Regions from separate parts of the Pseudomonas sp. GL_117 genome, predicted to be linked through region 1. Evidence: predicted binding sites of a transcription regulator. Region 1 holds the regulator's gene; the other holds the start of a gene.
What was found. Region 1 encodes FliA, which starts transcription of late flagellar genes. Its sites were predicted from a motif close to CTAAAGTTTNNNNNNNNNNNGCCGNTAA; they were not measured.
Positions count from the first base shown of each region.

Region 2: motA (flagellar motor stator protein MotA) is a predicted target of FliA. The motif match lies at 2,283-2,310, and genes of this name have one in related genera.

Region 1 is NZ_CM174418.1:4,358,832-4,362,592, forward strand. Features, by position in the region: gene AC3ISR_RS19725 (chemotaxis protein CheA) at 1-278, opposite strand, end outside; gene AC3ISR_RS19730 (protein phosphatase CheZ) at 290-1,078, opposite strand; gene AC3ISR_RS19735 (chemotaxis response regulator CheY) at 1,097-1,471, opposite strand; gene fliA (RNA polymerase sigma factor FliA) at 1,640-2,380, opposite strand; gene fleN (flagellar synthesis regulator FleN) at 2,377-3,210, opposite strand; gene flhF (flagellar biosynthesis GTPase FlhF) at 3,317-3,761, opposite strand, start outside.
Region 2 is NZ_CM174418.1:596,244-600,004, reverse strand. Features, by position in the region: gene rsgA (small ribosomal subunit biogenesis GTPase RsgA) at 1-217, shown strand, start outside; gene motB (flagellar motor protein MotB) at 343-1,359, opposite strand; gene motA (flagellar motor stator protein MotA) at 1,363-2,214, opposite strand; gene AC3ISR_RS02535 (HDOD domain-containing protein) at 2,382-3,761, shown strand, end outside.

The sequences.
Region 1 (3,761 bases):
AGAATCACGTCCATCAACTCCGAGTCGACGTGCCGCTCACCCTTGCGCAGGATGTCGAACACGTTCTCGGCGATGTGGCAGCACTCCACCAGCTCATGGAGCTGGAGGAAGCCGGCGCCCCCTTTTACAGTATGAAAACCGCGAAAAATTGCATTGAGCAGGTTCGCATCATCCGGTCGGCTTTCCAGCTCGACCAGTTGCTCGGACAACTGCTCTAAAATTTCGCCGGCCTCTACAAGGAAATCCTGAAGGATCTCTTCATCGGCGCCGAAGCTCATGTGGGTGCTCCTTAGAAGCCTAAACTGGATAACAGGTCATCGACATCATCTTGACCCGATACAACGTCTTCACGTTTATCGGCATGAATCTGCGGACCTTCACCCTTGGCGAGATGTTTTTGTGGATCTTTTTCCGAGAGGATCGCTTCGCGGTCATGTTCGATGCCGGCAAAACGGTCAACCTGGCCTGCCATGAGCACCAATTTGAGCAAATTGCTTTCCACTTCGGTGACCAATTGGGTCACACGCTTGATCACCTGACCGGTGAGGTCCTGGTAATCCTGGGCCAGCAGAATGTCATTGAGGTTGCTGGAAACCATGCGGTTTTCCTGCTCACTGCGTGACAGGAAACCTTCGACCCGACGTGCCAACTCACGAAACTCTTCGGCCCCGACTTCGCGGCGCATGAAGCGACCCCAGTCGTGGCTCAAGGCCTGGGCTTCGGTGGCCATGCCGTTGACCAGAGGCGTGGCGTTTTCCACCAGGTCCATGGTGCGGTTGGCCGCCGCCTCAGTCAGCCTGACCACATAGGACAGGCGCTCGGTGGCATCGGTGATCTGCGAGATCTCTTCGGCCTGGGGCATGTGCGGGTCGATCTGGAAATTGACGATCGCACTATGCAGCTCACGCGTGAGCTTGCCCACTTCCTGGTACAGGCCGCGGTCACGGGTCTGGTTGAGCTCATGGATCAACTGCACCGCGTCGCCGAACTGGCCTCTCTCAAGGCAGTCGACCAACTGGTGAGCATGCTTTTTCAGGGTCGACTCGAAGTCTCCCTGTGATGTTTCTTTATGCTCCATAGCTCCCCCGCGATGGCATTAGCCGTGGATGCGTTCGAAGATTTTTTCGATCTTCTCTTTCAAGGCCAATGCAGTGAAAGGTTTGACCACGTAACCGTTTACCCCGGCTTGGGCGGCTTCGATGATCTGTTCACGCTTGGCTTCGGCGGTCACCATCAGCACGGGCAGGCCGCGCAGCTTTTCGTCGGCACGCACGTGACGCAGCAGGTCGATACCGGTCATGCCCGGCATGTTCCAGTCGGTTACCAGAAAGTCGATGCTCCCGCTGTTGAGGATCGGAATCGCCGTAAGGCCGTCATCCGCCTCGACCGTGTTTGTGAACCCAAGGTCACGCAACAGGTTTTTAATGATCCGCCGCATCGTTGAGAAGTCATCAACGATGAGGATTTTCATGTTCTTGTCCAATTCGACCTCCAAGCAGTCTTAAACGCGCCCAGCACCTGGACGCGCCATTTCAATCAACAGGCGTTACACAAAAAGGACTGCCCAGGGCACCACGGCGCAAAACCGCAAAAGCGTCACGCCTTCACGGTCTCGTCTGCAGTGTCCCCACACTGCCTGTCAGCGCGCGCGCCACTCTCCCAACCGCCCCCGCAAGCGGGCTGCGCACTGGCTATGCAGCTGGCTGACACGCGATTCGCTGACCCCCAGGACCTCACCGATTTCCTTGAGGTTCAGCTCTTCGTCGTAGTACAGCGCCAACACCAGTCGCTCACGCTCCGGCAAATTGGCAATCGCGTCCGCCAACGCGCCCTGGAAGCGTTCATCCTCCAGGTCGCGCGACGGCTCAAGATGTGCACTCGCGCCGTCCTCGTGCAGCCCTTCGTGTTCGCCGTCCTGTAGCAGGTCGTCGAAGCTGAACAGGCGGCTGCCCAAGGTATCGTTCAAAATCCCGTAATAATCGTCGAGACTCAATTGGAGTTCGGCCGCAACTTCGTGATCTTTAGCGTCGCGACCGGTTTTTGCTTCAATTGCGCGAATTGCGTCACTGACCATGCGCGTATTGCGGTGTACCGACCGCGGCGCCCAATCACCTTTACGCACCTCATCGAGCATCGCGCCACGGATACGGATGCCCGCGTACGTCTCGAAACTGGCACCCTTGCTCGCATCGTATTTGGTCGACACTTCAAGCAGGCCGATCATGCCGGCCTGGATCAAGTCTTCGACCTGCACACTCGCCGGCAGGCGCGCCAGCAGGTGATAGGCGATGCGCTTGACCAGCGGCGCATAGCGCTCGATCAATTCGCCCTGGCTGTCACGTGCCGACTTCTTGTAAAGGTTGTAGCCGCTGGATGTCATAGCACAGGTCCCGCGCTCGTCTGATGCACCAATCGCTCGACGAAAAACTCCAGATGCCCCCGGGGATTGGCGGGCAATGGCCAAGTATCGACCTTCTGAGCAATAGCCTTGAACGCCAGTGCGCACTTCGAACGAGGGAACGCTTCATAGACCGCACGCTGCTTTTGCACGGCCTTGCGCACACACTCGTCATAGGGAACTGCGCCTACGTATTGTAAGGCGACATCGAGAAAGCGATCCGTGACCTTGGTCAACTTGGCGAACAGGTTGCGCCCTTCCTGCGGGCTCTGGGCCATGTTGGCCAGGACGCGGAAGCGGTTCATGCCGTAGTCACGGTTAAGCAATTTGATCAGGGCGTAGGCATCGGTGATCGAGGTGGGTTCATCGCAGACCACCAGCAAGACTTCCTGCGCGGCGCGCACGAAGCTGACCACCGACTCGCCGATCCCGGCGGCGGTGTCGATCACCAGCACGTCGAGGTTGTCGCCAATGTCGCTGAACGCCTGGATCAGGCCGGCATGCTGCGCCGGGCTCAAGTGCACCATGCTCTGGGTGCCGGAGGCAGCCGGTACGATGCGGATCCCGCCAGGACCCTGGAGCAGCACATCACGCAGCTCGCAGCGGCCCTCGATCACATCGGCGAGGGTGTGTTTGGGCGTCAGCCCCAGCAGAACGTCGACATTCGCCAGACCCAGGTCAGCATCCAGCAACATGACCCGACGGCCAAGCTCTGCCAGGGCCAGGGACAAATTCACTGACACGTTAGTTTTCCCGACGCCACCTTTGCCGCCGGTCACCGCGATCACCTGTACGGGATGCATGCTGCCCATTTTATTTCTTTACCTTGTCTTGCTTAGACGCAGGCTACATGGCTTGGCCGCGTGAATCGCTTGCAGACCAACGATGTAGATACATTTCACGGTGTTCGCCCTGCCCTCAACCCACCCGCTTTGCCGGGTTGTGGTAGAGGTCGGCGAACATATCGGCCATCGCTTCCTCGCTAGGCTCTTCTTGCATTTGCACGCTGACAGCGCGGCTGACCAACTGATGACGGCGCGGCAGATGCAAATCATCCGGGATCCGCGGCCCGTCGGTCAGGTAGGCGACCGGTAATTCATGGCTGATCGCCAGGCTCAATACTTCGCCCAGGCTCGCCGTCTCATCCAGTTTAGTCAGGATGCAGCCGGCCAGGCCGCAACGTTTGTAGCTGTGGTATGCAGCGGTAAGAACCTGTTTCTGGCTGGTGGTTGCAAGCACCAGGTAATTTTTCGACTTGATGCCACGCCCGGCCAGGCTTTCCAGTTGCATGCGCAGCGCCGGATCGCTGGCCTGCAGGCCGGCGGTGTCGATCAGCACCACGCGCTTGCGCAGCAGCGGATCG
Region 2 (3,761 bases), 2.5 Mb from region 1:
CCGCGAATTCGGCCTCGGCCACGTCAGCCGCAGCGATGTGGAAGCGGGCTTCATCGAGTTCAACGACCTCATCGGCACTTGCCGCTTCCGCGATTGCAAACACGACCGCGAGCCAGGCTGTGCGTTGCTCAAGGCGCTGGAAGATGGACGCGTGCAACAGCAGCGGATGAACAGCTATCGGTCGATTATTGCGAGTCTTCCTGAAAGCAGTTACTGACCCTTGCTTGCGCTGGGGTGCGCAGCGCCCCTAAAAAGTCGGTGACTGCTGCGCAGCATAGAAAGCTGCGCCACAGGGCAGGAACAAAAAGGCCGCGATCATCGCGGCCTTTTTGCGTGTGCAGCTTAAGAACCAGCTTTAGGCACCGTAGGATCTTTCACCCCACCATCGTCAAACAGGTTCAGCTTCTGCCGCAGCTCATGGGCCGGCAACGGCTCCTGCCCTGGCGGGAGGGCGTTCGGGTCGGCCGGTACTTCACCGGGCGCACCCGCACCTGAGGTCGGCGCCGGTTTGGGTTGATCACCTTCAATCGCACGCTGGGCCTTTTTGGTCAGCACGACGATGTCGATCCGCCGGTTGATCGGGTTGAACGGGTCTTTGGGATCAAACAGCTGCGAGGAGGCAAAGCCCACCACGCGCGCCACTTGCGGGTCCGGGTAGCTGCCGGCCACCAGCGCGCGGCGGGCGGCGTTGGCACGGTTGGCGGAGAGTTCCCAGTTGCCGAAGTCGCCTTGGCCCGCGTACGGCTTGGCGTCGGTGTGGCCGCTGATACTGATCTTGTTCGGCACCGCCTTGATGGTGTCGGCCATGGCCAGCAGGATGTCTTCGAAGTAAGGCTTCAGGCGCGCGCTGCCGGAGTCGAACATCGGCCGGTTGGCCGCGTCGGTGATCTGGATGCGCAGGCCGTCCGGGGTGATCTCAAACGAGATCTGATCCTTGAACTTCAGCAGTTGCGGGTTCTCCTCGACCTTGGTCTGCAACTCTTGCAGCAACAGTTCCAGGCGTTCCTGCTCGACCTGCTCGGCCATGGCTTCGACGGTGTCGCGCTCAATCGGGATATGTTCCTGCGGCGCTTCGGTCTTGACCTCCGGGTTGATGGTGCGCTCCGGCGCCAACTGCGGCGAGCCGCCCAGGTCGATCACGAAAGGCGTGCCGCTTTCCGAGAAGCCGATCGGGTCCTTGAAGTAACCGGCGATGGCGATCTTCTGTTCCGGCGTGGCGGTGGACATCAGCCACAGCACCAGGAAGAACGCCATCATCGCCGTGGCAAAGTCAGCGAAGGCGATTTTCCAGGCACCGCCATGGTGCCCCGCAGCGAAGCGCTTGACGCGCTTGATGATTATCGGCTGGTTGTTTTCCATGGCTTAGCGACCGCGAACCGCTTGTTCCAGCTCGGCGAAGCTTGGGCGATGTTTCGGGTACAACACTTTACGACCGAACTCCACCGCCAGCGATGGCGGCATGCCGGAAGCGGACGCTACCAGGCTGGCCTTGATCGATTCGTACAGGTTGATTTCTTCCTTGGCATCGTGGGCCAGGGAGGTGGCCAGCGGGCCGAAGAAGCCGTAGGCCGCGAGGATACCGAAGAACGTACCCACCAGCGCCGCACCTACGTGCATGCCGATGGCCGCCTGGTCGCCTTCGCCCAGGGAAGCCATGGTCACCACGATACCGAGTACCGCCGCAACGATACCGAAGCCGGGCATGCCGTCGGCGATGCCGGTCACGGCGTGGGACGGATGCTCCAGTTCTTCCTTGAGGCTGAACAACTCCATGTCGAACAAGCCTTCCAGCTCATGGGGGGCCATGTTGCCGGAGGACATGATGCGCAGGTAATCGCAGATGTAGGCGGTCATGCGCTCGTCTTTGAGCACCGCCGGGTACTTGGCGAAAATCGGGCTGGCGGCAGCGTCTTCGATGTCGGCCTCGATGGCCATCATGCCTTCGCGGCGGCTCTTGTTGAGGATCTCATACACCAGGCCCAGCACTTCAAGATAGAAGGTGTGGGTAAAGCGCGAACCGAACATCGCCAGGGATTTCTTGACCACGTGCATGGTCATGTAGCCGGGGTTCGCCTGCAGGAATGCGCCCAGTGCGGCGCCACCGATAATCATCACCTCGAAGGGTTGAATCAGCGCGGCAATTTTACCGTGGGACAGGACGTACCCACCGAGCACGCTTGCGAAGACGACGATGATGCCGATAATTTTAGCCATAGGGGATGAGTACTTGCGCCGTCGGGTTCATGGACATATTTGGTGGAACTGAAAAACTCTTGTTCTACTTATCGGCAAAACTGCGCCAGACTATAGCCCGTTAAGGCGAAAAGCCAGTTCGGCCCGCTCCGGGCGTGTTGACCGCAAGTGATGATCGCGCCCCAATCATGGCTAATGAAACGACAGTCCCAACTGCAAAACCCAATTCTCTCGCCGCTTGGATCAAGCGCCTGGACGATGTGCTGCTGCCCGTCCCCCAGGCCAGTCACGAGCGCGTGTGCAAAGCCATCCGCGATAACCGCAGTTCGTTGCGCGATATTGCCGAGCTGATGCAAAACAGCCCGGCGCTGGTGCTCAGCGTGATTCGCGAGGCCAACAGCCATACCCATGGCAGCTTCACGGAACCGGCGGAAAACCTCGAAGTGGCGCTCAACCGCCTCGGCCTCAAGCGCGCCGAAGAGCTACTGGCGCGCCTGCCGTCGGTGCCGGCCCAGGAAATACCGGTGGCCTTGCGCCAACTGTTGCTGGTCAGCCAGCACGCCTCGCAGCAGGCCAACGGTTTGTTCGCCAGCCGCCTGGCGCGGTTGTGGCAGGACATCCACTGGGGCAGCCTGTTGTTCCTGTCGCCGCTGTGGCCGATGGCCGTCGCCTACCCCAAGCTCCTTGAAGAATGGGAGCTGCGGGTGATCCACAAAGGCCAGTCCGCGCGCCAGGTCGAACAGGAACTGTTCGGCGTGCGCCTGCTCGACCTGTGCCTGGGCTTGACCGAAACCTGGCACCTGCCGATCTGGGTGTCCCAGGGCTACAACCTGCTACTCAAAGAGCAGCGCTTGCTGGTCAAGGCCCTGCGCATCGCCCGCGAGGACGACGCGCTGCGCCACCAGCAATTGCTCGACGCCGAACCCAACCTGCGACGCTGGCTGAACCAGCCGGCCAACACCGTGCTGCTGGCCAACGGCCTGGCGATGTCGGCCCAGGAATCCTGGACTTGCCCGCACACCGAGCGCTGGCAATACCTCACCGCCCTGTACCTGCAACAGCCGCTGGGCGATGTGCAGCAACAGGTGCACCAGCAAGCCGTGACCAGCGCCCGCAGCACCTTGATGCCCGACCTCTGGCACCCGGCGCTGTCGCTGATCTGGCCGTGGCATGTGCAAAAAATCCATCGCGGCCTGCTGCCGGCACCACCGCCCACCGCCGAAGCACTGGCCCTGTGGCGCAGCCGCTGCACCGAGTTGCTGGTGGAACCGAGCCGCTTCGCCAACGCCATGCACCTGACCACCTGCGCCAAAGAGGCACTGGTGGCCAGCGGCATGCAACGGGTCATGCTGCTGATGACCGACCGCGCCCAAAGCACCTTGCGTGTGCACCAGGCCGACGGCCTGCCAAAGGACGCCGCCAACCTGAGCCTTGATGTGACCAACAGCACCTTGCTGCAGCGCCTGCTGGAAAAATCCGCCCAGGTGCGCCTCAACCCGGACAACCACGCGCAGTTCTCGGCCTTGTTGCCGCCGATCCTGCGTCGCCTGTTCAACGGCGAGCACCTG